Regions from separate parts of the Kluyvera sp. NPDC087067 genome, predicted to be linked through region 1. Evidence: predicted binding sites of a transcription regulator. Region 1 holds the regulator's gene; each other region holds the start of a gene.
What was found. Region 1 encodes Fur, which represses iron uptake genes when iron is present. Its sites were predicted from a motif close to ATAATAATGAGAACNACTATCAA; they were not measured.
Positions count from the first base shown of each region.

Region 2: the regulator Fur is predicted to act here: its motif matches at 4,206-4,228, upstream of feoA (ferrous iron transporter A).
Region 3: the regulator Fur is predicted to act here: its motif matches at 1,921-1,943, upstream of exbB (tol-pal system-associated acyl-CoA thioesterase).
Region 4: the regulator Fur is predicted to act here: its motif matches at 5,754-5,776, upstream of sodA (superoxide dismutase [Mn]).

Region 1 is NZ_JBIUZS010000004.1:392,267-399,645, forward strand. It holds gene ACIPDS_RS13430 (hypothetical protein) at 1-168, shown strand, start outside; gene glnS (glutamine--tRNA ligase) at 261-1,919, shown strand; gene chiP (chitoporin) at 2,419-3,825, shown strand; gene chiQ (ChiQ/YbfN family lipoprotein) at 3,876-4,217, shown strand; gene fur (ferric iron uptake transcriptional regulator) at 4,340-4,792, opposite strand; gene fldA (flavodoxin FldA) at 5,086-5,616, opposite strand; gene ybfE (LexA regulated protein) at 5,767-6,060, opposite strand; gene ybfF (esterase) at 6,191-6,955, opposite strand; gene seqA (replication initiation negative regulator SeqA) at 7,138-7,379, shown strand, end outside.
Region 2 is NZ_JBIUZS010000010.1:11,140-18,518, forward strand. It holds gene gntX (DNA utilization protein GntX) at 1-39, opposite strand, end outside; gene bioH (pimeloyl-ACP methyl ester esterase BioH) at 77-853, shown strand; gene ACIPDS_RS19815 (YdgH/BhsA/McbA-like domain containing protein) at 970-1,239, shown strand; gene feoC ([Fe-S]-dependent transcriptional repressor FeoC) at 1,281-1,517, opposite strand; gene feoB (Fe(2+) transporter permease subunit FeoB) at 1,526-3,844, opposite strand; gene feoA (ferrous iron transporter A) at 3,873-4,100, opposite strand; gene ACIPDS_RS19835 (Tex family protein) at 4,622-6,958, opposite strand; gene greB (transcription elongation factor GreB) at 7,057-7,379, opposite strand, start outside.
Region 3 is NZ_JBIUZS010000002.1:499,610-506,988, reverse strand. It holds gene yghB (DedA family general envelope maintenance protein YghB) at 1-403, opposite strand, end outside; gene metC (cystathionine beta-lyase) at 566-1,753, opposite strand; gene exbB (tol-pal system-associated acyl-CoA thioesterase) at 2,005-2,736, shown strand; gene exbD (TonB system transport protein ExbD) at 2,743-3,168, shown strand; gene ACIPDS_RS07715 (methyl-accepting chemotaxis protein) at 3,399-4,850, shown strand; gene ACIPDS_RS07710 (glycoside-pentoside-hexuronide (GPH):cation symporter) at 5,004-6,431, shown strand; gene ACIPDS_RS07705 (glycoside hydrolase 43 family protein) at 6,442-7,379, shown strand, end outside.
Region 4 is NZ_JBIUZS010000011.1:43,865-51,243, reverse strand. It holds gene pfkA (6-phosphofructokinase) at 1-243, opposite strand, end outside; gene fieF (CDF family cation-efflux transporter FieF) at 441-1,334, opposite strand; gene cpxP (cell-envelope stress modulator CpxP) at 1,474-1,974, opposite strand; gene cpxR (envelope stress response regulator transcription factor CpxR) at 2,124-2,822, shown strand; gene cpxA (envelope stress sensor histidine kinase CpxA) at 2,819-4,192, shown strand; gene yiiM (6-hydroxyaminopurine reductase) at 4,318-4,992, opposite strand; gene sodA (superoxide dismutase [Mn]) at 5,061-5,681, opposite strand; gene rhaT (L-rhamnose/proton symporter RhaT) at 5,972-7,006, shown strand; gene rhaR (HTH-type transcriptional activator RhaR) at 7,012-7,379, opposite strand, start outside.

The sequences.
Region 1 (7,379 bases):
TGGTCGCCGCTGGCTTTCTTTATTCATGGGATGGTTTTTTATCACTGGCAGTGGTGCATCAATGCGCCAGGTTTTTCCGCTGCCAAAGGTACTCCCCAGATGCTTGATAAGCCCATCATTTTGCAGCGCAGCGCATCCCCGACGATCTGCAATGAGTTTGCCAAATAAACGCGCGAATTTGTTTAACTAAAGGTTGTTTCCGTTGCCAGCTTATAAGATCATGTTCCGTTATACGTTGTTTACGCTTTGAGGAATCTACGATGAGTGAGGCTGAAGCCCGCCCGACTAACTTTATTCGTCAGATCATTGATGAAGATCTGGCTACCGGTAAGCACAACACGGTGCATACCCGTTTTCCGCCAGAGCCGAATGGCTATCTGCACATCGGCCACGCGAAATCTATCTGCCTGAACTTCGGTATCGCGCAAGACTACCAGGGCCAGTGCAACCTGCGTTTCGATGACACCAACCCGGTAAAAGAAGACATCGAATACGTTGAGTCCATCAAAAACGACGTCGAATGGTTAGGTTTTCACTGGTCTGGCAACGTTCGCTACTCCTCTGATTACTTCGATCAGCTGCATGCCTATGCGGTAGAGCTTATCAACAAAGGCCTGGCGTACGTCGATGAGCTGACGCCAGAGCAGATCCGCGAATATCGCGGCTCGCTGACCGCACCGGGTAAAAACAGCCCGTACCGCGATCGCAGCGTAGAAGAGAACCTGGCGCTGTTTGAAAAAATGCGTACCGGCGGCTTTGCGGAAGGTACTGCCTGTCTGCGCGCTAAAATCGATATGGCTTCGCCGTTTATCGTGATGCGCGATCCGGTGCTGTACCGTATTAAATTTGCCGATCACCACCAGACCGGCACCAAGTGGTGCATCTACCCGATGTACGACTTCACCCACTGCATCAGCGATGCGCTGGAAGGCATTACGCACTCCCTGTGTACGCTGGAATTCCAGGACAACCGTCGTCTGTACGACTGGGTGCTCGATAACATCACCATTCCGGTTCACCCGCGCCAGTATGAGTTCTCGCGCCTGAATCTGGAATACACCGTGATGTCCAAGCGTAAGCTCAATCAGCTGGTGATGGAAAAACACGTAGAAGGTTGGGACGATCCGCGTATGCCGACCATCTCTGGTCTGCGTCGTCGTGGCTATACCGCCGCGGCCATTCGTGAGTTCTGCAAACGCATCGGCGTGACCAAGCAGGACAACACCATTGAGATCGCTTCTCTGGAATCCTGCATTCGTGAAGATCTCAACGAAAACGCACCGCGTGCGATGGCGGTAATCGATCCGGTTAAACTGGTTATCGAAAACTACCCGCAGGGCGAAAGCGAACTGGTTACTATGCCTAACCATCCGAACAAACCGGAAATGGGTAGCCGTGACGTGCCATTCAGCGCTGAGATCTGGATCGACCGTGCAGATTTCCGCGAAGAAGCGAACAAGCAGTACAAGCGTCTGGTAATGGGCAAAGAAGTACGTCTGCGTAACGCCTACGTGGTGAAAGCAGAGCGTGTGGAGAAAGATGCCGAAGGCAATATCACCACCATCTTCTGTACCTATGACGCCGATACCCTGAGCAAAGATCCGGCCGACGGCCGTAAAGTGAAGGGTGTGATTCATTGGGTCAGTGCGGCACATGCGCTGCCGGTGGAAATTCGCCTGTACGACCGTCTGTTCAGCGTGCCAAACCCGGGTGCAGCAGAAGACTTCCTGACCGTGATGAACCCAGAATCACTGGTTATCAAGCAGGGCTATGCTGAGCCGTCTCTACAGGCCGCTGAAGCCGGTAAAGCGTTCCAGTTCGAGCGTGAGGGTTACTTCTGCCTCGATAGCCGCTACAGCACCGCTGAGAAGCTGGTGTTTAACCGCACCGTTGGTCTGCGTGACACCTGGGTCGGCTAAATTCTTGTAGGCCGGATAAGGCAACGCCGCCATCCGGCAATCTGCCTGATGGCGCTTCGCCTATCAGGCACTACAAAGTTTACGTGTCCACAGTAGCAACTTTAAGGCACCGCTTCGGCGGTGTTTTTTTTGCTGTCAGAACCGCCCTAGATTCGCGTAGCGAATTAATATGAATTTCCTGCCTCTAAGACATTCTTAATTTGTCACACTCTTGTTTTATCTTTCCCGATGTAAACGGTCTCATTAACATTTCTTCCAGGCCCTGTAAGGGTTGACGGAGATAAATGTTAACAACGCATTCCGTTACACATTGAAATCAAATATGTGCGCCTTGTCATAATCCTGCACTTTCATTGCGGAAAAGGATTGATAATTCGCGTCGCGAAAAATAGTCTATCGGTGTAGCGAAACACTTTTTTAAGAAGTTCATTTTTTTTAAAGTTTTTATTTTTTGCCTCTGCTTTGCAGCGGCATTTTAAAAGTCAAAGAGGATATAACTATGCGTACGTTTAGTGGCAAACGTAGTACGCTGGCGCTGGCTATCGCCGGTGTGACAGCACTGTCAGGCTTTGCAGTCGCTCCAGATGCGAAAGCAGAAGGCTTTATCGACGACTCCACATTAACCGGCGGTATCTATTACTGGCAGCGTGAACGTGACCGTAAAGATGTCACCGATCACGACAAATATAAAACCAACCTCTCGCATTCTACCTGGAACGCCAACCTCGACTTCCAGTCTGGTTATGCTGCCGATATGTTCGGTATTGATATTGCTGCGTTTACCGCGATTGAAATGAACGAAAGCGCGGAAAGCGGCCACCCGAACGAAATCGCATTCTCCTCAAAAAATAAAGGCTATAGCGAAGATTACAGCGGTGATAAGAGCGGTATCAGCCTGTATAAAGCGGCCGCGAAATTTAAACTCGGCCCAACCTGGGCACGCGCGGGTTATATTCAGCCAACCGGTCAGACGCTGCTGGCGCCACACTGGAGCTTTATGCCAGGTACCTATCAGGGTGCTGAAGCCGGGGCAAACTTTGACTATGGCGATAATGGCGCGCTGAGCTTCTCCTACATGTGGACCAATGAGTACAAGGCGCCATGGCATCTGGAGATGGATAACTTCTATCAAAACGATAAGAAGACCAAGGTCGATTACCTGCACTCCATCGGTGCGAAATATGATTTTAAAAATGACCTGGTGCTGGAAGCGGCATTTGGTCAGGCAGAAGGCTATGTGGATCAGTACTTCGCGAAAGGGAGCTACAAGTTTGATATCCCTGGCGGCCCGCTGACCACCAGCTACCAGTTCTACGGAACGCGCGACAAAGTCAGCGACGGCGGCGTGAACGATATTTACGACGGCACCGCATGGCTGCAAGCATTAACCTTTGGCTATAAGCTCAACGAAGTTTTCGACTTCCGTCTGGAAGGGACGTGGGTGAAAGCGGATGGTCAGCAGGGCTACTTCCTGCAGCGTATGACCCCGACCTACGCGTCTTCAAACGGTCGTCTGGATATCTGGTGGGATAACCGTTCTGACTTTAACGCCAACGGCGAAAAGGCAGTGTTCTTCGGTTCCATGTATGACCTGAAAAACTGGAACCTCCCAGGCTGGGCCATCGGTGCGTCTTACGTCTATGCATGGGATGCGAAACCAGCGACCTGGCAGATCAACCCAGATGCCTACTACGACAAGAACAACACCATCAAAGAGTCTGCGTACAGCCTCGACATGATGTACACCGTTCAGGAAGGTCGTGCGAAGGGGACATTGTTCAAACTGCACTTCACGCAATACGACAACCACTCCGATATCCCAAGCTGGGGCGGTGGTTACGGCAACATCTTCCAGGATGAGCGCGACGTGAAATTCATGATGATCGCACCGTTCACTATTTTCTGATGCAGGATGCGGCAGGGGGAAACCTCTGCCGCTGCTAAGAGGCCCGTCGTATGAAAAAACTGATTATTGTCGCCTTAATGGCTACCGGCCTGACCGCCTGCGGGCAGTCAACTTCACCGGCACCGAAAGAAGATAGCAAACTCAAGGATGCCTACAGCGCCTGTATTAACACCGCGCAGGGGAATCCCGATAAAATTGAAGCCTGTCAGAGCGTGCTGAACGTCCTGCGTCAGGATAAGAAGCACGAACAATTTGCCAATCAGGAAAGCGTGCGCGTGCTGGATTATCAGCAGTGCATTCAGGCCCGCAAAACGGGTAACGATCAGGCGGTTGCTGCCCGTTGTGATAAAATCTGGCAGGAAATTCGCAGCAATAATACGCCACAAAAATAAAATAAACCGAACGCTGATAACTGAAAAAACCGCTGCTTGCAGCGGTTTTTTTATGGCGCCAGCCTAACGACAGGCAAAAAAAAACCAGCTCGCAATGGCTGGCTTTTTACGAAAGCAGAAAATTACTTTTCGATGATTTCGTGAGCGTTTTCATCTTCGCGGCAATCGCCTTCAGCGCAGTGACCGTAAAGATAAAGACTGTGGTTAGTTAAGCGGATGCCATGCTTGGTCGCAATTTCACGCTGACGCGCTTCAATGGAATCGTCGCTAAACTCGATAACCTTGCCGCAGTCGAGGCAGATCAGGTGATCGTGGTGATGCTGCTGGGTCAGTTCGAAAACGGATTTGCCGCCTTCAAAATTATGGCGTGTCACAATGCCAGCATCATCAAATTGGTTAAGAACACGGTAAACCGTGGCGAGGCCAATCTCTTCACCCATGTCGATCAGGCGTTTGTATAAGTCTTCCGCGCTGACATGGTGGTTATCAGGTTCCTGAAGAACTTCGAGAATCTTCAACCGTGGAAGTGTGACTTTCAGGCCAGCCTTCTTTAGTGCGGTATTATTGTCAGTCATGCGGAATCTGTCCTGTTGCTAAACGATTAACTTCCATCAGCGAAAGTTTCACAGAGAATGCACCCGAATTAATGCGTCTCATTATAGAATGCCCCTGGCAAAATGAAAACAGCAAGACTCGGGTCAGCTAAGCTTTCAAAAACGAGGCTTCATCGACAAATCAGGCGATGGAACAACGCTAAATCAGAAGATATTGTACAGGTATGTGGCAAAAAGTTAAAAAAATGTAGCTATTAATTTGATTGCTTTTACCTATTAATGAGGCGCGATTATATTATCGCGCCTCATTTGCATCAGGCGTTTTTGATTTCATCCAGGTGCAGTTCTTCTGCCACCTGCTTAACCCACTTCTCAACGCGCTCAGCGGTCAGTTCTGGCTGGCGATCTTCATCAATGGCCAGGCCCACAAAGTGATCGTCATCGGCAAGGCCTTTAGACGCTTCGAAGTGGTAACCCGCAGTAGGCCAATGGCCGACGATGGTCGCACCGCGTGGTTCGATAATATCGCGGATGGTGCCAAGCGCATCACAGAAGTATTCAGCATAGTCTTCCTGGTCGCCACAGCCGAACAGCGCAACCAGTTTACCATTGAAATCAACTTCTTCCAGCGTCGGGAAGAAATCATCCCAGTCACACTGTGCTTCGCCGTAGTACCAGGTTGGGATACCCAGCAGCAGAATATCGAAGGCCGCCAGGTCTTCTTTGCTGCTCTTGGCAATGTCGTGTACTTCAGCGACATCTTTGCCAAGCTGTTTTTGAATCATTTTTGCGATATTTTCGGTATTACCGGTATCGCTACCGAAGAAGATGCCAACGATTGCCATGAGTAAAATAACCTCTTGAAACTTAATGAGATGGTGGTGGATTATTGCCCACAGATAAGGGCAATCATAGCAGAACAGAGAAGGGTGCGGAAACAGCAATCGTGCCGTACTGCACACTCTGCTACATGAAAGTGTGTTTTGGGGGGATTTTCAGACTTTCCCCTGTCCGTGCAGCAGCGCAAGCTGACTCATCAACATTTCTTCGATAAGTTCGCTGCGGCTCATATCACGGGCAGTCGCCAGTTCGTTGAGCGCATCAACGGCCTCGACGTTCAGCTTTAGCTCAACGCGCTTCAGCCCGCGAACCTTGTCGCGTTTTAACTGATTGCGCTTGTTGATGCGGAGCTGTTCGTCACGCGAAAGCGGATTGGTTTTTGGTCTTCCCGGCCGACGCTCATTTGCGAACAAATCTAGTGTCGTACGGTCCGTTTGTTCTTTTGCCATGGTTCTGAGTGACTTCGGGGAAAACAAGCTACCGGGCAGCGCCCGATGCAGACAGCGCGCAATCATACATCAGTGGAACCCGCACGCCAACGACCGCGGCTATTCTGGCGCGCGGTCGTTGCATTTTTAATCACTCTGCGAGGTAGCGGCGAATCGCGCGCAGTACCGCGTCAGGTTTTTCGGCGTGAACCCAATGCCCGGCACCGGCAATAACGTGCGCTTTGGCCTGCGGGAATTGCGCCAGTAAGTCGTCGCGATAGGCTTCGGTGACGTACGGCGAATTGCCGCCGGGAATAAACAGAGCAGGGTGGTCCCACGCGGGAATGGTTTCCCAGCCGACGATATTGGCGTATTGCTCCCACAGCACCGGGACGTTAAAGCGCCACGCGCCGTCGACAAACGATTTCAACAGGAACTGAATCACGCCTTCTTCATTTAAGAACTCACGCATCACCGTGGCGGCCTGCTGGCGCGTGGCTACGCCCGCATTGGTGACAGCATTAATCGCGGCGAAAATTTCGTCATGGCGGCGGACGTGATAATTCACCGGAGCAATATCAATCGCCACCAGATGGTCAATACGATCCGGGGCCAGCGCCGTTAGCGCCATGACCGCTTTGCCGCCCATCGAGTGGCCGATAACCGTGGCCTTCTCAATATTGTGCGCGTCGAGGGTATCCACAAGATCCTGCGCCATCGCGGGATAGTTCATCTCCTCAGAACGCGGCGATAATCCGTGGTTACGCATATCGACCTGGAGAATATCGTGGTCAGAAACCAGATCGCGGGCGAGGATCCCCAGATTGTCCAGACTGCCAAACAGGCCGTGAACGAGAACGATGGGGGAATTATTGTGCAGGTTTTGTGCAGATTGCGCTCGGACATTCAATTTCATAGCAAAGTTCTTTTTTTCGCGTTGTCGGGTTAGGGTATCATGTTGGACATTCTAACGCTCAGGGGCAAGTCGGGAACTCATCCTAATTTTGCCGTCTTCCTGGTTTGGCGCTACCCGCTGTTGGGTTTTGACTTTATAATCCCAATGAATTGTATTCAGAAAAATTATCGCACCGGATTAAGATGAAAACGATCGAAGTTGATGACGAGCTCTATCGCTATATTGCGGCTCACACTCTGCACATTGGCGAGAGCGCGTCCGACATTTTACGGCGTATGTTGAAATTCTCCGCCGCTTCACAGCCCGCAGCGATTGCTGCGCCGGTCGTCAAGGCAGAACAATCGGCGCCCGCGCCAGTGGCTGCTCCCGTTGCTGAAGTTAAAACGGTAAAAACGGCTAAAGACAAAGTCCGCGCCATGCGCGA
Region 2 (7,379 bases), on a different contig from region 1:
CATTTTACATAGCCAGCACAAGCCGTGCACTGTTAGCATTATCTCTCCTTGATGTGAAAAAAGAGAACAATAGCGGATGAAAGACATTTGGTGGCAGACCATTGGCGAAGGGAATTGTCATCTTGTGCTGCTGCACGGATGGGGGCTGAATGCCGAGGTCTGGGATTGCATAACGCCGGAACTTAGCGCGCACTTTACCGTGCATCTGGTCGACCTGCCGGGCTATGGCCGCAGCGTGGGGTTCGGTGCACTTTCACTTGAGGAGATGGCGGAGCAGCTTCTGGCTCACGCGCCACCGAAAGCTATCTGGCTGGGCTGGAGTCTGGGCGGGCTGGTGGCCAGTCAGATGGCGTTACGCCATCCTGAGCGCGTGATGGCACTCGTCACCGTGGCATCGTCACCGTGTTTTAGCGCCGATGCAGACTGGCCGGGCATCAAACCGGAAGTGCTGAGCGGTTTTCAGCAGCAATTGAGCGACGATTTCCAGCGCACCGTCGAACGTTTCCTGGCGCTGCAAACTATGGGTACCGAAAGCGCTCGTCAGGATGCGCGCGCGCTGAAAAAAACGGTACTGTCGCTGCCAATGCCTTCCACAGAAGTGCTTAACGGCGGGCTGGAGATTTTGAAAACCGCTGACCTGCGTCAGCCGTTGACTACGTTGTCTGCGCCTTTCCTGCGGCTTTATGGGCGTCTTGATGGTCTGGTGCCGCGTAAAATTGTGCCCATGCTGGATGCATTATGGCCGGCCAGCGAGTCGGTAGTATTTGAGAAGGCTGCCCATGCGCCGTTCATCTCGCATCCACAGGATTTTTGCGCTGCCTTGATGACATTGAAGCAACGGTTAAATAATTAATTTTAATGGATCATGGCAAAACAGGGTTTCCTGGCAATACTTAAGTGGTTGCGATAGGTGATTAACTCACCTGGACGCCGCAATCATAAAAACAACACTTATGGAGAGTAGAAGCTATGAAACTTGTTACAGGTATTGTTACATCTCTGGTGATTGGCTCCCTGTCGTTTGGTGTATTCGCAGCGCAGGAAATTACCAAAGAAGACGTTGCCAAGATGAATCTGACGAAAATCGGCGATATCACGACGTCGAAAACCACGTCACCAAGCGATGCGAAAGCGGATTTATCGAAAAAGGCAGATGAGCTGGGCGGGAAGTACTACGTCATCATCGCCGGTGAGAAAAACGAGAAAACCGTTCACGGCAACGCAGACGTTTACAAATAGTGTCGAACATTTTCTCCCCGGCGTTATGCCGGGGAGATCGCTTAACGTAATGCCCACCACTGACGCAAACAGGCTTTTCCTTCCGGGCAACTTTTACAACTGCCAGTCAGGCAACCATCCGGTTCTTCGTCAATTTTGACCACTTTTCCCATCGCTTCCAGGCGGCTTAACATGGCGTCGACCAGCGCCTGCGGCGTATGCAGTTGCGCGCTGAGCTGTGAAGCCTCCATGCGTCCTTGCAGTGCCAACATATCGCGTACTTCGATCAATGACGCCATTTTGCCTCCTAGTGGCAATCGCCAGACGGGCTGGCACAGCATGAAGTCGGCGTTTTACGCGCCGTCAGCAGGGAAACTTCCACGCGGCTGCGGGCGCGACGTAACAGGCCCAGCAGTACCACGTTGAACAGAATCACCGCCAGAATACAGACCAGGCTGTAACGTGGATGCTGACTAAAGCTCACTGTCTGGTAGTACAGCGTTGAGAGCGAATAGGCGATATTCAGACCCCAGAGAATGGAGAATGTCATCCAGCCACGGCTCGACTCGCGGGCAATCGCCCCCATCACCGAAATGCACGGTACATACAGCAGCACGAAAATCAGGTAGCTGTATGCCGCGGCAGCGCTGCCAAACTTACTGCTCATCACGCCCATGGCCCCGGTTTCCATCACGCCATCGCCTTTGCTGGCTTCGATTGGGTTCGCCAGTACGCTCAGGCTAAAGGTGTCTTTCAGCCCCTGCCAGGTTTCATCTGCCGCTTCTAACAGTTCTTCACCGAGATTGAATTCCTGTGGGTTAAACGCTTCATTCTGGATGTTTTCGGCGGTGTAGAGGGTATTGAGCGTACCGACAACCACCTCTTTCGCCATCGCCCCGGTAAACAGCCCCACGGTGGCCTGCCAGTTATCGTCATGGACGCCGATAGGTTTAAAGACCGGCGTAATCGCCCGGCTGACGGAAGCCAGCGCGGAGTCGTTAATGTTGTCAACAATCTTGCCGCTAAACGAGAAGCTGTTCAGCGCGCTCAGGAAAATACTGACGATAACGATAACTTTACCCGCGCGCAGCACGAAGCCTTTCAGGCGTTGCCAGGTCTGGATAATCAGGCTCTTTACGTGCGGCACGTGGTATACCGGCAGCTCCATAACAAACGGCGAGGCTTCGCCACGCATAATGGTGTATTTGAGCATCAGGCCGGTCAGGATAGCGATAGCGATACCCAGCACGTACAGCGAGAATACGACCAATGCGCCGCCCTGGCCGAAGAAAGCCGCGGCGAAGACGGCGAAAATAGCCAGACGCGCGCCGCAGGACATAAACGGCGCCATCATGATGGTCATCAGACGCTCACGCGGAGCATCCAGGGTACGGGCGCCCATCACCGACGGGACGTTACAGCCAAAGCCGACAATCAGCGGAACGAAAGATTTGCCCGGCAGACCCAGCGACTGCATCAAACGGTCCATAACGAACGCCGCACGTGCCATGTAGCCGGAATCCTCCAGGAAGGAGAGGAACAGATACATCATGCCGATTTGCGGCACGAGTGGCAGCACGGTGTTAATACCGCCGCCAATCCCCTGGGCGAGGAATACGGTGAGCCAATCAGGGAAGTGCAGGGTGTAGCCAATCCACTGAATACCATGGATAAACAGGGCAACCGAGCCACCATCAAAGATAGGCTGTAGCGCGCCGCCGATGTTAATCGCCAGTAAGAACATCAGATACATGACGAACAGGAAAATCGGTAATCCCAGCACGCGGTTGAGGACGATTTTGTCCAGCGCGGCGGTAAAACGGCTAGGTTCGGCGGTGAGGGTGTTACTCACGGCGTCACAAATCGCGGCAATGCTCTGATAACGCGCATCGGCGATATGCAGCGCCGGGTCGTCGAGTTCCTCACTCAGGTTAGCGAGTGAGATGTCCAGTTTGTGTGCGGCGTCACCTGCATAGGCGCGGCTATAAATATCGCCTTCCAGCATTTGCAATCCGAGCCACTGGCGCTGACGTTCCGGGATATCTTGCGCCATCTCGCGGGCCAGATTATCGGCTTCACGCAGCAGCGGCTTTGGATAGTGCACCAGCTCCAGCGAGACATTTTCCTGATGGCGATCGATGGCTATTTTCAGCGCTTCCAGGCCGCGACCACGGGTTGAGACCAGCGGGATAACCGGGCAACCCAGACGAGCGGAGAGGGCGTCGACGTCGATGCGGATTTGTTGCTTCTCGGCAATATCCAACATGTTTAGCGCAACCACGCAGGGGATCCCCAGCTCAAGCAGTTGTAATGTCAGATAAAGATTTCGTTCCAGGTTGGAGGCGTCGACCACGTTTATCAACAGGTCGGCATCGCCGCTCAGAATGTAATGGCAGGCGATTTGTTCATCCAGCGAGGTTTGTGAGGAGATAGTGGTGAGCGAATAGGTGCCTGGCAGGTCCACCAGCGTGGCCTGATGGTCAGTCGTTGTAAAAGCCCCTTCTTTGCGTTCAACCGTTACCCCCGCCCAGTTGCCCACACGCTGGCGCGCGCCGGTTAACTGATTAAATAGGGTGGTCTTGCCGGAATTAGGATTGCCAATTAAACCAATGGTTATTTTTTTCATATTTCAGACTCTTAGTACCGGGCTAGGGTTATTGCGTGACGGCTTCTAATTCAATAAGCGCGAGATCTTTCTTTCGCAATACCAGGCTTACGCGACGGGTTTCAATATGAATAGGGTCGCCGAGTGGTGCAACGCGAACCACATTAAAGGACGATCCCGGCAGCATGCCCAGGGACAGCAGTTTCTGACGATAAGCTGGGCTAATTTCGCGGGAGAAACCGACAATCTTCCACGCAGTATCAGGTGTAAATTGCATATAACCTACTTGTGTGTCGCTAGCTGAACGAGGGGAGCACCGCGCGCTGCCAGGCGGCAACCGGGGCGTCGTCAACGAATATAGAGATAAAGCCTACTGGAAGTGATGATAATGAGAATGGTTTTTATCATCAATACATATTATGCGATCGGTGAGGATTTCGAGTGAAATTTGCACTTTTTTTGATATGACGCAAGCAACCCATTGTAGCTGTAAATGAATTAAATATTATTTTCTTCGCTTAATGTTTAATTAAGGTTTCATTGGTTAATAAAATAAAACGCGATGGAGCTTATTATTAAAAGCCTATAAAAAAATGAATTGTAGGATGAGATATATTGCGGTAGCCCGGGCGAGGCGTTTTAACGCCGACCCCGGGGAGGCTCTGGAGCGTTTCCCGGCGTCGCTACGCTCGGCCGGGCTACTTGATACTATTTAGTCGTTGTAGGCCGGATAAGGCGCAGCCGCCATCCGGCAATCCGTATTGCCCGATGGCGCTACGCTCATCGGGCCTAAAAGGGTTAGCGTTTTTTACCCATCGCGGCGGCAAGTGCATCCATCATCGCGCTATTACCGGCAGGCTGTGCTTCACGACCGCGTGGTTTAGCGGCTTTTGCGGCCGGACGATTATTGCCCTGGCTGCGTTCGTTACCGCCTGCGCTGCGACGGGCATTGGTTTCGCCCGGCTGCTCGTCCAGACGCATAGTCAGTGCGATGCGCTTACGTTGCAGATCAACTTCCAGCACTTTCACTTTGACGATATCGCCCGCTTTTACCACGGTATGGGGATCTTCAACGAACTTATCCGCCAGCGATGAAATGTGTACCAGACCATCCTGATGCACGCCGATATCAACAAACGCGCCAAAGTTGGTCACGTTGGTCACGGCACCTTCCAGTACCATTCCCGGCAGCAGATCGTTCATGGTTTCCACGCCATCGGCGAACTTCGCGGTTTTAAACTCAGGACGCGGATCGCGACCTGGTTTTTCCAGCTCTTTGATGATGTCGGTGACGGTGGGCACACCAAAACGCTCGTCGGTAAACTCGGAGGCTTTCAGGCCGCGCAGTTCGTCGCTGTTACCCATCAGATCTTTGAGCGCCTGCTGGGTGGCGGCCAGAATGCGTTCGACCACCGGATACGCTTCCGGGTGAACGGTTGAGGCATCCAGCGGGTTATCGCCGTGGTTGATACGCAAGAAGCCGGCGCACTGCTCAAAGGCTTTCGGCCCTAGGCGGCTGACCTTCAGCAACTGCTGACGGTTCTGGAACTGACCGTTCTCGTCACGCCAGGCGACAATATTCTGCGCCATCATGCGGGTTAAGCCCGCCACGCGGGTGAGCAGCGGTACGGAGGCGGTATTGAGGTCAACGCCTACGGCGTTCACACAGTCTTCCACTACCGCGTCCAGCTTACGTGCCAGTTGAGTCTGGCTGACGTCGTGCTGATACTGGCCAACGCCGATCGATTTCGGATCGATTTTCACAAGCTCCGCCAGCGGATCCTGCAAACGACGGGCGATAGACACCGCGCCACGCAGGGAAACGTCAAGGTCAGGGAACTCCTGTGCAGCCAGTTCAGAGGCAGAATAGACGGACGCGCCCGCTTCGCTGACGATCACCTTCTGAGCGGTGACTTTCGGGAACTGCTGCTGGACATCGAGGTAGAAGCGTTCGGTTTCGCGTGAAGCGGTGCCGTTACCGATAGCCACCAGTTCCACGTTATGCTTTTCGCACAGCGCGGCGACGACCATTGCGGCTTTCGCTGCCTGACCGGTATGTGGATAAATGGTATCGGTGGCGACCAGTTTACCGGTGCCATCAACCACCGCCACTTTGACGCCGGTGCGCAGGCCAGGGTCGAGGCCCATCGTGGCGCGCAGGCCAGCCGGGGCGGCCATCAGCAGGTCGTGCATATTGCGGGCGAAAACGTTAATCGCTTCGTCTTCCGCGCGCTCGCGCACGGTGCCCATCAGCTCGGTTTCAAGGTGCATCAGTATTTTGATACGCCATGTCCAGCTGATCACCGCTTTACGCCAGCTGTCCGCCGGGGCGTTGTTCAGACGCAGGCCGAGGTGATCGATAATAATCTGTTCGCAGTAGCTCTCTTTTGGCGGCTCGTCGAACTGCGGGTCAGCATTTAAAGAAAGCTGCAGCACACCTTCATTGCGTCCGCGGAACATCGCCAGCGCGCGGTGAGAAGGGGTGGTAGAAATCGGTTCGTGATGGTCGAAGTAGTCGCGGAATTTTGCGCCTTCCTCTTCTTTGCCGCTGACCACGGTGGCGACCAGATGGGCGTTTTTCCACAGGTAGTCACGTACTTTTGCCAGCAGCGCCGCGTCTTCAGCGAAACGCTCCATCAGAATATAGCGCGCACCATCGAGGGCGGCTTTGGTGTCGGCAACGCCTTTATCGGCATCGATAAACTTCTCAGCTTCCGTTTCCGGCGTGTGGGACGGGTCGTTCCACAGCAGGTCGGCCAGCGGTTCCAGACCGGCTTCAATGGCTATCTGTCCGCGCGTGCGGCGCTTTTGTTTGTAGGGCAGGTAGAGATCTTCGAGCTCGGTTTTGTTCAGCGTACCGTTGATCGCTTTTTCAAGCTCTTCGGTCAGCTTGCCTTGTTCACCGATCGATTTCAGGATGGTCTGACGACGATCTTCCAGCTCACGCAAATACCCCAGTCGGGTTTCCAGATTACGCAGTTGCGTATCATCCAGACCGCCTGTGACTTCCTTACGATAACGTGCGATAAACGGCACGGTGTTCCCTTCATCAAGCAGGCGAACGGCGGATTCCACCTGTTCTGCTCTGGCCTGAAGTTCACCCGCAATAATGCGGCAGAGCGAATCATTCAACATGGCTTGGTTTCACTGTTAGGTCATAAAATCAGGGGACAGTTATACGGATTGACCGGCAAAAATGCCAGTCGTCAGCCGGGGCTTCGGAATGTTCCGGCTCATTTCACGTATTCAATTTCGTTCACATACCAGCTGGCTTCCCCCGCCGGTGTGTTCACTAAGGCGAGATCGCCCACCTCTTTTTTCAGCAGCGCGCGGGCCATCGGCGAGTCGATGGAGATATAATCTTTACGGCCAAAAATTTCATCGTAACCGACAATACGAAAACGCTTGGTTTCACCGTCGTCGTTTTCAATTTCAACCCACGCGCCAAAAAACACTTTGCCTTCCTGCTGAGGTGAATAATCAACAATCCTCAGGTTCTCCAGACATTTGGTTAAATAACGCACGCGGCGATCGATTTCTCTCAAGCGTTTTTTAT
Region 3 (7,379 bases), on a different contig from region 1:
CAAACGCCAGGAAACGTCCCGCCAGCAGCGCCAGCAACCCGTGACGGTCAAACATACAGGTTGCGCGCTGAAGATATTTATCCGGCAGCTGCGACATCCAGCCCTTAACGACACGGGTATTGCCCAGCCAGCGTCCTTGAAGATAGCTTAGCCAGCAGCCAAGGCTCGCGGCGGCCGTCAGAATAATCAGCGTCGGCACGTAACCCATCACGCCCTTTGCAATAAGCGCCCCCGCCAGCAGCAGCAGGCTATCACCGGGTAAAAAGGACGCGGGAAGCAGGCCGTTTTCCAGAAACAGTGTGGCAAACATGACCAGATAAACGATCCCCACGACGTGCGGATTCGCCAGAGCAGCAAAATCGTGCTGCCAAAGCGCGGCGACAATATCTTGAATTACGACCATGAACATTCCTGTGGAACAGCATTTTCGCCCATTGTACGCGCGAAAGATGAAGAACACCTTGATCGTGTGCGCAACAAATGAAGCGACGTTGTTCTGATTTACTGACAACAATGCGGGATTGGTTTACACCCGGCGCCAGGCGACGCCGGGCTATAGGTTATGTTACACGATGCGTGAAAAGCCTGCTGATAAATCCGCAATCAGATCGTCAACGTTTTCTAAACCGATATGAACGCGAATTAGGGTGCCGGTGAAATCAATTTTGCCGTCGGGGCGAATGCTCTGCAGCTCTTCTGGCTGATTAGCCAGGATCAGCGACTCGAAGCCGCCCCACGAGTAAGCCATGCTGAACAAGGTGAAGTTGTCGAGGTAAGCGGCCAGTTCATCCTGGGTTAAATGCTTTTTGAGCACGAACGAGAATAGGCCGCTGCTGCCCGTAAAATCACGTTTCCAGAATTCATGCCCTTTACTGCCCGCAAGGGCGGGGTGGTTGACGCGTTCAACCTGCGGCTGTTGCGCGAGCCATTCGGCGATTTTCAAGCTGCTCTCATGATGCTGGCGTAGGCGCACACCCAGCGTGCGCAGGCCACGGCTGGTCATGTAGGCGGTATCGGCGTCCAGCATCTGACCCATCAGGTAGGCGTTCTCACGCAGCTGCGCCCAGCACCGTTCGTTAGACACCGCGGTACCGACCATCGCGTCAGAATGACCAATCAGGTACTTGGTGCCCGCCTGAATGGAGATATCGATGCCAAATTCCAGCGCTTTAAACAAAATACCCGCCGCCCACGTATTATCGATCATGATGATGGCGTCGGGGGCAACGCGACGCACGGCTGCAACGATCGCCGGAACGTCGTGCACTTCCATCGTGATAGAACCGGGTGATTCGAGGAACACCACTTTGGTATTGGGCTGAACCAGGGCGGCAATCTCGTCGCCAATCAGAGGATCGAACCAGCTGGTGGTCACGCCGAGTTTGCCGAGGATTTTGCTACAGAAATCCTGGGTCGGTTCGTAGGCGGTATTGGTCACCAGAATATGGTCGCCCTGCTCGATAAACGCCAGAATCGTATTTGCTACCGCCGCCGCTCCGCAGGGAAACAGCGCGCAGCCTGCGCCGCCTTCCAGCTCGCACATCGCCTCTTGCAAAGAGAAATGGGTCAGCGTACCGCGGCGGCCGTAAAACAGCTCGCCGTTCGCGCGGTTGTGCGTGGCATGCTTCTTGGCAGCCACCGTGTCAAAGACCAGCGATGAGGCACGCTGAATCACGCTGTTCACCGATCCTTGAGTAAATTTTTTGCTGCGTCCGGCGTTAACCAACGCGGTATCGAGGTGCTTATCTGCCATGTTTGTCATACCTGTTTTTATACGTCTGGACGTCTAAATTATCACGATTGCTGAGAGGGTGTACCCTTTCCCATGCATACAGTAGAAAATTTTGCTTTAACGCACGCAGAAAACTTTTTTACTGCGTAAGCGCAAGGAAAATAAGTGTGATTTAGGTCAATATGCAAATACTAATGAGAACTACTATCAATTCGAGGTTTTTTTGATATTATTGTGTTCAGATTTTGTGATTTATGTCCTGGAGATACACAGTGGGTAATAATTTGATGCAGGCGGATCTCTCCGTTTGGGGTATGTATCAACATGCCGACATCGTGGTTAAAGTGGTCATGATCGGCCTGATTCTGGCATCCGTCGTCACCTGGGCGATTTTCTTCAGTAAAGGTGCAGAACTTCTCGCCCATAAGCGCCGCCTCAAGCGCGAACAAAAACTGTTAGGTGATGTGCGCTCCCTCAACCAGGCGAGCGAAGTAGCGAATGCGTTTGACGCTCGCAGCCTGAGCAGCCAGCTCATCAGTGAAGCGCAGAACGAGCTGGAGCTCTCTGCGGGTTCGGAAGACAACGAAGGCATTAAAGAGCGTACCGGTTTCCGTCTTGAGCGTCGTGTGGCGGCGGTTGGGCGTCACATGGGACGCGGTAATGGCTTCCTGGCGACTATCGGTGCTATCTCCCCGTTCGTCGGTCTGTTTGGTACCGTCTGGGGCATCATGAACAGCTTTATCGGTATTGCTCAGACGCAAACCACTAACCTGGCGGTGGTTGCGCCGGGGATTGCAGAAGCGCTGCTGGCAACGGCAATTGGCCTGTTTGCTGCGATTCCTGCGGTCGTTATCTATAACATCTTCGCGCGTCTTATCGGCAGCTTTAAAGCGAACCTCAGCGATGTTGCAGCCCAGGTATTACTGCTGCAAAGCCGCGATCTGGATCTCAGCGCCAGCGGCGTGCATCCGGTTCGTACCGCCCAGAAATTACGAGTAGGTTAATGCCCCATGGCTATGCGTCTTAATGAAAATCTGGACGATACCGGCGAAATGCATGACATCAACGTAACGCCGTTTATTGACGTTATGTTGGTTCTGCTGATTATCTTCATGGTGGCCGCGCCGTTGGCTACCGTGGACGTTAAAGTGAATCTGCCGGCTTCCTCTAGCCAACCGCAGCCGCGCCCGGAAAAACCGATCTATCTGTCGGTGAAAGCGGATAAATCGATGTTCCTCGGCAATGAACCGATCACCGATGACAGCATGGTTGCATCGCTGGATGCGCTGACGGAAGGCAAGAAAGATACCACCGTCTTCTTCCGTGCTGATAAAACGGTAGATTACGAAACGATGATGAAGGTGATGGATACCCTGCATCAGGCGGGCTATCTGAAGATTGGCCTCGTCGGCGAAGAAACCGTCGCCAAAAAATAAGTCTCCCGAATGGCGCATTACGCGCCATTCTTTTTTCTGCCCGGCTGTTAAATATTTCCCTTAAGTCTTATTATTTCGCGGTACTAAAAGTATTGGTTAAATATTATTTATCCGGACTTCATTTAATTAATATATTTCAATCTTAAAGTGGCTAGCTATAAATAACCTTCCTACGCTTAAATCTCAACGCTAACAATAATATAAAGTACCTGCGGCGGACGGAAGATTTTATGACGATAACGGCATTACAGGACGTCGATGAATTGCATCGCGACCAATTTTCATTATCCTCGATTCGACAAAGAGCGGATCGACTATTGCTGGTATTAACCTGGGTGATGTGGGCCGTGTCGTTAGGGGTGGGCGCCATGAATGGCAACCTCACTCTGGCGCTAATCGTGGCGAGCCTGCTATCGGTGCTGGCGACGATTATCACCTTCCTCTTTGCCGGTAAATTGTTCACCCGGATGATGTACGCTGTTATTTTAATGGCCTTCTCCGCGCTGCTTATTCAGCTTGGCGAGGGCGAAACCGAATACCATTTCTCTGTTTTTGTCCTGCTTTCAGCGCTGCTGGCGTGGCGTGATTGGCGTCCCTTAATAATGGGGGCGGGAGTGATTGCCATCCATCATCTGACGTTTAATTATTTACAGGAATACGGCCTGTTCAATATTACCGTTTTTATGCACACCGGCCTGCATATGGTGATTATGCATGGGTTATATGTGGTGGCGCAGACGGTATTTTTAGTTTTCCTCGCCGTACGCATGGAACAGGATGCCCGCTCGGCCAGCGAAGTCGCGAAGCTCGCGGCCGTTATCAACCGGGAATCCGGCTACCTGACGCTGGCGCACGATGCCAGAACCAGCCGCTCTCCCTTTGCCCGCACCTTTAGCCTGACGCTCGACGCAATGCGCACAACGCTTGAGCAGGTGAGCGGGAATGTCTCACAGCTGCTGGAGGCTTCACAAACGCTGCTTCAACGTAATACCGCGCTGTCGGAACGCACCGATAATCAGGCGCGCTCATTAGCGGTGACCGCCAGCGCGATGGAGCAATTAGCCGCCGCGGCTTCGCTCACCCGTGACAAGGCCAGCGAAGCGCGCACCCTGGCGATGCAGGCCAGCGACGTTGCCCGGCAAGGTGGGGAGAATATTCGTTCGGCCATGACCTCAATGACTCATATCCGCGAGGAGTCGTTAAAAATAAACGGCATTCTGGAGCTGATTGACGGTATTGCTTTCCAGACCAATATTTTGTCGCTGAACGCTTCCGTAGAAGCGGCTCGGGCCGGGGCTCACGGTAAAGGCTTTGCGGTTGTCGCGGCGGAGGTGCGAACGTTGGCGCTACGCTGTGAGGGGGCAGCCCGGGATATTCGCCAACTGATTGCGACCTCGGTAGAACGGACGCATCAGGGGGCCAGCGAGGTTGAACAGGCGGGGGAAACCATGGCGGCGATTATTCACAACATTGACCACTTACAGTCCTGCGTCGACGTGCTGTCCTCGATGAGCGAGCAGCAGCGTACCAGCGTTGTGCAAATGAAAGGCAGCATCGCGCACATTGATGCCAGCGTGCAGGAGAACGTACAGCACGTGGCGCAGACCATTCAGGTGGCGCATCAGCAACAGCAGCATACCGGCGAGCTTAAGTCTGCTATCTCGGTCTTCCGCCTGGTGTGAGGTCACAAAACGGGAAGATGTATGACAAATCGTCCAGTTATGTGACAACTTACGCAGTTGTCAGAAAACATAATGCCAGTACGAAAAATGACAATAGGATTGTGATTTTCATCCTCCTACATTGAAGCTTCTTCAATTCGGGAGGAATGATTCGTGGCAAATGACACTAAATTGTCGATCACAGAAAAACTGGGATACGGCATGGGCGATGCTGCTTGCGGCATCGTCTACTCTTCGGTAACGATGTTTTTGACCTGGTTCTACACCGATATTTACGGCCTCTCCGCAGCGGCGGTGGGGGTGATGTTCCTCGTGACTCGCGTGCTGGATGCGATAACCGATCCGCTCACCGGGATCGTTGCCGACCGGGTAAAAACCCGCTGGGGGCACTTCCGTCCCTGGCTTATCTGGTTTGCGATCCCCTATGCTGTGCTGGCGGTGATGACCTTTACCACCCCTGCCTTTAGTGAGTCTGGCAAGCTGGTTTATGCCTATCTGACCTACACCTTGCTGATGCTGTGTTACACCTTTATCAATATTCCTTACTGCGCGCTGGGCGGGGTGATCACCCGTGATGAAAAAGATCGTCTCTCCGCGCAGTCCTACCGTTTTACCATCTCGTCCGTGGCAGGGCTTATGGTCTCCGTTGCCACGCTATTCCTGGTGGATTATCTGGGCAAAGAAGATAAGCAGTTCGGCTTCCAGGCCACGATGGGCATTATGGGTGCTATCGCGATAGTGATGCTGGTGTTCTGCTTCTTCTCCACCAAAGAGCGCGTAGCTCCGGCGGTGGAGCAACAAAGCAGCATTCGGGAAGATTTACGCTCATTGCTGGCAAACGATCAGTGGCGGATCGTGGCTATCATTACCTTCTTCTCCAGCATGGCTGGCGTCATGCGCGGTGCCGCAACGCTGTATTACGCCACCTATTTAATGATGGGCGGCGTCGAGTCGGCGGCAGGCACGGCGATGAAATCAGCGTTTATCTCCACCAGCGTGGTCGGCACCATCATCGGGAGTATTGCCGCTGGATGGCTGGCAAAACGTTATCGCGCGGTATCGCTGTTTAAAAATATCAACCTGCTGCTGGTGGCGGTGGGCGTGATTATGTTCTTCGTGCCGCCAACCTGGCTGCCGGTCGTTTTCCCGCTGTATTTCCTGGTTGGTTTCTTCCATCAGATGTATCAACCGTTTAAGTGGAACATGATGGCGAATGCCGCCGACTACGGTGAGTGGAAATTTGGCCGTCGCATCACGGGCTTATCTTACTCTGGCAACCTGTTCGCGCTGAAAATGGGCATGGCGGTGGCGGGGGCCGTGGTGGGCTTCTCGCTGGGACTGTTTGGCTATCAGGCCGGGGTTTCGGTACAAACGCCATTGGCTACGATGGGCATCGTTGGATTACTGACGCTGGGGCCATCGCTGTCCTATCTGGTGCTGTGGTGGTTGTCGCGCTTCTACACGCTGGACGACAAGGCAATGGCCACGATTCAACGTGATTTATCCGCTCGCCAGCAGGCGAATGCCACCATCGTAAGCGCCGAACCAGAAAGCGTGGCGGGCGTGTTACATAAAGCCTAAGGAGGGCGCGATGTCATCGAACCATTATCATAACCCTATCTTGTGCGCTGACTATTCAGACCCGGACATCGTACGCGTGGGCGACGACTTCTTTATGGTGTCGTCGAGCTTTAACCATATGCCGGCGCTGCCGATTCTGCACTCGACCGATCTGGTTAACTGGACAATCATCAACCACGTTTTCAAAGCATTGCCGCTGGCGGGGTTTGATGAGTATCAACCCGGCAAAGGGGTATGGGCGCCGTCTATTCGCTGGCATAACGAAAAGCTGTGGGTATTTTTCAGTACCCCTGACGAAGGGATTTTCATGTGCCAAACCGACGACGCGTGGGGCGAGTGGAGCGCACCGCACTGCGTGCAGCCGGCAAAAGGCTGGATAGATCCGTGCCCATTCTGGGACGACAACGGTGACGCCTGGCTGGTACATGCGTTTGCCCACAGCCGCAGCGGAATAAAACATCAGCTTCAGCTTTGTGCCATGTCGCCGGACGGCACCTCGCTGCTGGGGGAAGGGCGCATTATCTATGACGGTAGCGTCGACCAGCCGACGCTCGAGGGGCCAAAGGTCTATAAACGGGGAGAGTGGTACTACATCTTTGCACCGGCGGGCAGCGTGGAAACCGGCTGGGAAACGGTGCTGCGAGCCAAAAGTATGACCGGCCCGTGGGAGGCGAAAAACGTGTTATTCCAGGGCAATACGCCGGTCAATGGCCCGCATCAAGGCGGCTGGGTTGCGCTGGATGACGGCGAGTGCTGGTTTGTCCATTTCCAGGATGCGCATCTGTACGGTCGAGTGGTTCATCTGCAACCGATGCGCTGGGAGGCCGATGGCTGGCCGCGCATTGGAGAGCAAATCGGTCACGAAGGTGTAGGGCAACCGGTCATGCATTGGCCGCGTCCGGCAAGCCTGACGCCATCGAATCCCGCGTCACCACAAACCCATGATGA
Region 4 (7,379 bases), on a different contig from region 1:
GCTTTCGTCACGGAACTCAGGGAAACGCGCAGAACCCAGGAATGTGCCGCCACGGTTGATCATGTCTGACACGCTATAACGGTCTAGCGGAACCATACGGTCTTCATACAGGCCCAGGTAACCATCATAAACGCCCATGACTTCAATACCTTCCGTCAATGCTGCACGTACAACACCACGGATTGCGGCGTTCATACCCGGCGCATCGCCGCCGCTTGTCAACACACCGATTTTCTTAATCATGACTACCTCTGAACTTAGGAATGCTAAAAATTAATTCTTCTGCCCGAAGCGCTCCCAAAAAGACGGGAGAGAACGACTCTATGTAGAGATAGTATATCAAGCGCTTCTTGCTGAATTGATTCAGGTCAGGCTAAACGGCGGTTATTTATACAAATAATGCCGATCCAGCTCACGTTTTGTACAACCACTGCGAAAGTTCAAATTGTTCGGTTTCCCTGCGGGACAACTGAACAGGGATCCTGATGAATAATCACATCGGAGCCCGGGAAACGGTGCAAAATCGCCTGCTCAACCTGATCGGCAACGTAGTGCGCCTGAACCAAAGGCAGGTCATCTTCCATTTCCAGATGGATCTGAATAAAGCGGGTCGGCCCTGACTGCCGCGTTCGGAGATCGTGAGCACCGCTAACGCCCGGCCAGGCGGTGACGATGTCGAAAATTTCCTGGCGCTCGTCATCGGGCAATGCACGATCCAGTAATGACTGAACCGCGTCGTACCCCATGCGTAACGCGCTATATAGAATATAGATGCCAATTCCTAATGCAAACAGCGCATCTGCACGATGCCAGCCGTACCAGGAAAGGCCGAGCGCGACAAGAATCGCACCGTTCATCATAACATCAGACTGATAATGAAGCATATCTGCCCGCACTGCCTGACTTTGTGTTCTTCTCACCACCCAACGCTGAAACGTTACCAGGATTAATGTACTGATAAGCGCAATCACCGTCACCGCCACGCCAATACCGGGCTGGCTCATGGGTGTTGGTCGTGCCAGATGCTGGAACCCGGTTAAAAACAGGAACAGCGCAGATCCAGAAATAAACATACTTTGCGCCAGCGCCGCCAGCGATTCCGCTTTTCCATGACCAAAAGTATGTTCTTCATCTGCCGGTTGCAGCGAGTATCGCACCACCAACAGGTTGGTCAGAGAAGCGGCAATATCGACCAGAGAATCCACCAGCGCCGCGAGAATACTCACTGACCCGGTGTACCACCATGCAATAATTTTAATCACCAGCAACAACGACGCCATCACCGTTGCGGCTATCGCAGCTCGACTCACCAGCCGGCCATAAGATTGATTCATAAACACTCCCACCTTCAGATTTGCGTAGTATAGCGGAATGTCTGTGCGGTGGGCGGTGACGAATTTAAGACAAAAAAAACCCCCACATCATGTGGGGGAAGACAGGGATGGTGTCTATGGCAAGGAAAAACAGGGTTTATTACTGGTTGCTACGGGTATTGCTACTAAACAGGGTCTGAATCGAACCTTGTTGCATCCGTGCAACGTCACGCAGCTGCTCCATACGCTGCTGGTGCTTCTGGTTTAAAGCCGCTTGCTGCTCTGGCGTAAGCAGGCGGTACATCTGATTGCGAACTTTCGCCATTTCAATCTGGCGGTTCACCTGCTCCTCGGCCATTTTCTCGGCCTGGGCTCGCACAGCGGCTTCATCAAATTTATCTGCGGTGACAAGGCGATGCATTGTCTCCACTTCGCTAACATTAACTGGTGGACTTTCGTGTCGTGCCCGTTGCATCAAATCGCGCATTTGCTGGCGTTGATGTTCGGTTAAACTAATACCGTCGAACATATGGCCCTGGCCGCTACTCAGCGGGTCTGCTTCCGCCGGGTGCCAGTTAACGCTGGTGACGACTTCATCGGCCTGGCTTAGTGCACTGAATGCCAGCGTTGAGGCCATGACGGCAGCGATAACATTGCGCATCACATGCTCCCAAAAACTTTTGTGTCGCGAATCAACGAGAGACAGTTTACGATTCAGGCTGCAAACATGCGTCAGGGGGTGTAAAACAACGTAAAGTCATGGATTAGCAAGCCCTGATGACGTAATTTCTGCCTCGGAGGGATTAAAATATGAATAAAATTTTGTTAGTTGATGATGACCGAGAGTTGACATCCTTACTCAAGGAACTTCTTGATATGGAAGGCTTTAATGTTCTGGTTGCCCACGATGGCGAGCAGGCTTTATCGCTGATTGATGACAGCATCGACCTACTTTTACTCGACGTGATGATGCCGAAAAAGAACGGTATCGACACGCTTAAAGAATTACGACAAACACACCAGACACCCGTCATTATGTTAACCGCCCGTGGAAGCGAGCTGGATCGCGTTCTGGGCCTTGAACTGGGCGCAGATGACTATCTGCCTAAGCCATTTAACGATCGCGAGCTGGTAGCGCGTATCCGCGCTATTTTGCGCCGTTCACATTGGAGCGAACAGCAGCAAAATAGCGAGAGCACGTCGCCGACCGTTGAAGTCGACTCCCTGAGCCTGAATCCAGGTCGTCAGGAAGCCAGCTTTGATGGCCAGACTCTGGAGCTGACCGGCACCGAATTCACCCTGCTTTATCTGCTGGCGCAGCATCTGGGTCAGGTCGTTTCACGCGAACATTTAAGCCAGGAAGTGCTGGGCAAACGTCTTACGCCGTTTGACCGCGCGATTGATATGCACATTTCCAACCTGCGCCGTAAACTGCCGGAACGCAAAGACGGTCATCCATGGTTTAAAACGCTACGTGGTCGCGGCTACCTGATGGTCTCCGCTTCATGATAGGAAGTTTAACCGCACGCATCTTCGCCATCTTCTGGCTTACGCTAGCGCTGGTGTTGATGCTGGTGTTGATGCTGCCTAAGCTCGACTCACGCCAGATGACGGAGCTGCTGGAAAGCGAGCAACGCCAGGGCTTGATGATTGAGCAGCACGTCGCAGAAGAGTTAGCCAACGATCCGCCAAACGATTTGATGTGGTGGCGTCGGTTGTTCCGCGCAATTGATAAATGGGCTCCGCCGGGTCAGCGTCTGTTGCTAGTGACGAGCGAAGGCCGCGTGATTGGCGCTGAACGCAACGAGATGCAGATTATCCGTAATTTCATCGGCCAATCTGATAATGCGGATCACCCGCAGAAGAAAAAGTACGGACGCGTAGAGCTGGTGGGGCCATTCTCTATTCGTGACGGTGAAGACAACTACCAGTTGTACCTGATTCGTCCTGCCAGCAGTTCGCAGTCTGACTTTATCAATCTGCTGTTTGATAGACCTTTGTTGCTGCTTATCGTGACCATGCTGGTCAGCGCCCCGCTGCTGTTATGGCTGGCGTGGAGCCTGGCAAAACCGGCGCGTAAGCTGAAAAATGCGGCAGATGAAGTCGCCCAGGGCAACCTGCGTCAGCATCCCGAGCTGGAAGCCGGGCCGCAGGAATTCCTGGCGGCAGGAGCGAGCTTTAACCAGATGGTGATGGCGCTGGAGCAGATGATGACCGCACAGCAGCGGCTGCTCTCCGATATCTCCCACGAACTGCGCACGCCGCTAACCCGTCTGCAACTGGGCACCGCCCTGCTGCGTCGTCGCAGCGGTGAGAGCAAAGAGCTGGAGCGTATCGAAACGGAAGCACAGCGGCTCGATAGCATGATTAACGACATGCTGGTGATGTCGCGTAATCAGCAGAAAAATGCGCTGTTGAGCGAAACGCTAAAAGCGAATCAACTGTGGGGTGAAGTGCTTGATAACGCTGCATTTGAAGCCGAGCAGATGGGCAAGACATTTAGCGTGGATTACCCGCCAGGGCCGTGGCCGCTGTACGGTAACCCGAATGCCCTGGAAAGCGCGCTGGAGAATATCGTTCGCAATGCGCTGCGCTACTCACATACCAAAATTGCCGTGAGCTTCTCGGTGGACAAAGACGGTATTACCGTCAATGTTGATGATGATGGCCCAGGCGTTAGCCCGGACGATCGCGAGCAGATTTTCCGCCCGTTCTACCGTACCGATGAGGCACGTGACCGCGAGTCTGGCGGCACGGGATTAGGGCTGGCGATTGTGGAAAGCGCCATTCAGCAGCATCGTGGTTGGGTGAAAGCCGACGACAGTCCGTTAGGTGGGTTGCGGTTAACGCTGTGGCTCCCGCTTTACAAGCGAACCTAAAAACACAATCGGCCTGCTTATGCAGGCCGATTTTTTTATGCAGATAATGCCCATAGGCCTGATAAGCGTAGCGCCATCAGGCATTGCCGCGCACATTGCCGGATGGCGGCTATGCCTTATCCGGCCTACTTGCCCCACAAACGTCGCGAGTTATCTTCAATCTTGCCGCTTAAACGCCGCTTCTGCATCGTTCGACTCCAGCTGACCGACAGCCCCGCCGCGCTCAGTAAGCGGTGATACTGGTCATCATCAAACGGCATCGACCAGGCAATCACACCGGCTTCATGCACCGACACATCGCTTAAACGTGAAACCAGCTCAAGCGGCGCATCGCTGAACACGTTACCCCCAGCAATCACCCGATACAGCCAGCCGGTTTTGCCGCTGTTTTGCATCAGCGACGCCATATCGCTTATAGCGAAGTGATAATTGAGCTTAAAGCACGGGGAACGCGGCTGGGTGACCTGAATTAACGTCTCACCCCAACGATAAATATCGCCGATAAAGACGTTATGTTCGTTCATCCCTTCCGTTGACAGGTTTTCACCAAATGCGGGGGCATAAAACAGGGAAGCCTGGTCGGGGAAATCACGCGCCCATTCGGCATAGTGTTCGCGAGGATAGTGGCACAGCGCGCGGTCTGGGCCACCGTGAATTTTCTTTTCGGCCTGTTCATCGCCCAGTAATCCGAGCTCGGTAAGCGCAAGCTCGCCATCCACCTGCACTTTAGCAATGGCGCTAGGGCGGCTACCGTCGTAGTCGCGAATTTTTCCTATGAACACATCAACCGGATAATGCATCTGCTGCTCCTTACGCGGATACAAAAAAGCGAGTCATCAGACTCGCTTCTACAGACCGGCAATGCAAATTATTTTTTAGCGGCGAAACGCGCAGCAGCTTCGTCCCAGTTCACCACGTTCCAGAACTCTTTGATGTAGTCCGGGCGGCGGTTCTGGAATTTCAGGTAGTAAGCGTGTTCCCACACGTCCAGACCCACAATTGGGAAACCGGAAGCGCCAGTAACGGCTTCACCCATCAGCGGGGAATCCTGGTTGGCGGTAGAAACCACAGCCAGCTTGTCGCCTTTCAGCACCAGCCACGCCCAGCCGGAGCCAAAGCGGGTTGCCGCTGCTTTTTCAAATTCAGCTTTGAAGTTGTCAACGGAGCCAAAATCACGCTCGATAGCCGCTTTCAGGTCGCCCTGAAGGGTGGTGCCTTTTTTCAGGCCTTTCCAGAAGAAGCTGTGGTTAGCGTGGCCGCCGGCGTTGTTACGCAGAACGGTTTTCTTATCTGCTGGCAGCTGGTCCAGTTTGGCAATCAGCTCTTCTGCAGACAGAGAAGCGAACTCCGGCAGGCTTTCCAGCGCAGCGTTAGCGTTGTTCACGTAAGCCTGGTGGTGTTTGCTGTGGTGGATTTCCATGGTCTGCTTGTCGAAATGTGGTTCCAGAGCATCGTAAGCGTAAGGCAGTGATGGCAGGGTATAGCTCATAATCATCTCCATTATTATCGGACGGCAAACTGTAAACGCCGCGTAATCAGTTGGTTCATTATAGTTAATTAAATGATATTGAAAATGATTATCAATGCCGTAGTTTTAATAAGGTTATAACACATCCGCATAGTCAGCATTTTGTGAGCAAGAACAGCCCATTACCGCCCTCACTGCCACCTTTTCCGCTTCGATGGCACCAGTCTGAAGGTGAAAAAACTGACGAATTTTTACACTCATCCTGTCGAGAGACGATCAATACAACAAAAGTTGGATGAGGATAAAAATAAATGAATCATGCGATTACGATGGGTATTTTTTGGCATTTGATAGGCGCAGCCAGTGCAGCCTGTTTCTATGCTCCGTTCAAAAAAGTACAGCGGTGGTCATGGGAAACCATGTGGTCAATTGGTGGGATCGTCTCGTGGATAATCCTTCCGTGGGCCATCAGCGCCATGCTGCTGCCTGATTTCTGGGCTTACTATCAATCCTTTAGCGCTTCAACGCTTTTACCCGTATTCCTGTTTGGCGCAATGTGGGGGATCGGTAACATCAATTATGGTCTGACAATGCGGTATCTGGGGATGTCGATGGGCATCGGTATTGCCATTGGGATCACGTTGATTGTCGGTACGCTAATGACGCCGATTCTGAACGGTCACTTCGATGTCCTGATGCATACGCAGGGCGGACAAATGACGCTGCTTGGCGTGCTGGTCGCGGTGATTGGCGTGGGTATTGTGACCCGCGCAGGCCAGTTGAAAGAGCGCAAGATGGGCATTAAAGCCGAGGATTTCAACCTGAAAAAAGGGTTGGTGCTGGCCGTGATGTGCGGCATTTTCTCCGCCGGGATGTCTTTTGCGATGAATGCCGCCAAACCCATGCACGAAGCGGCCGCCGCGCTGGGCGTCGATCCACTGTATACCGCCTTACCAAGCTACGTGGTGATCATGGGCGGCGGCGCGCTGGTGAACCTCGGGTTCTGCTTTGTTCGTCTGGCAAAAGTGAAGAGTTTGTCGATAAAAACCGATTTCTCGCTGCCAAAAGCGCTCATCATCAGCAATATTCTGCTGTCGGCATTGGGCGGTTTAATGTGGTATCTGCAGTTCTTCTTCTATGCCTGGGGCCACGCCAGCATTCCCGCGCAATATGACTACATGAGCTGGATGCTGCACATGAGCTTCTATGTGTTGTGCGGTGGATTAGTCGGTCTGGTACTAAAAGAGTGGAAAAACGCCGGGCGTCGTCCGGTCAGCGTCCTGAGCCTCGGGTGTGTAGTGATTATTATCGCTGCCAATATCGTGGGTTTAGGGATGGCGAGCTAAGTCCTTCAGGCGGCAATGCGACTGCGTTGCCGCCACTGCCCCGGCGTCATGCCCACTTCCCGGTTAAAGACCACCGAAAAATAGTTACTGTCCTCAAACCCACACTGCATTGCCACTTCACCAATCAACATTTCCGTGTGTTGCAGAAGATACTGCGCGTGGCAAATCCGCAGCTGACGCAGATAGTGATTCACAGTCATCCCGGTCTGATTACGAAACTGCTGGCGCAGCGTGCGCTCGCTGCATTCGTGCTGTTCGCAAAAGGAATCCAGCGTAAAGGGACGATTGAGACTGCCCGCCAGCACCGTCAGTAAGCGGTCCAGTAACGCCTCGCTCTGGGTCGCCTCCTGATTATCCGTGGCGTAACGGTAGC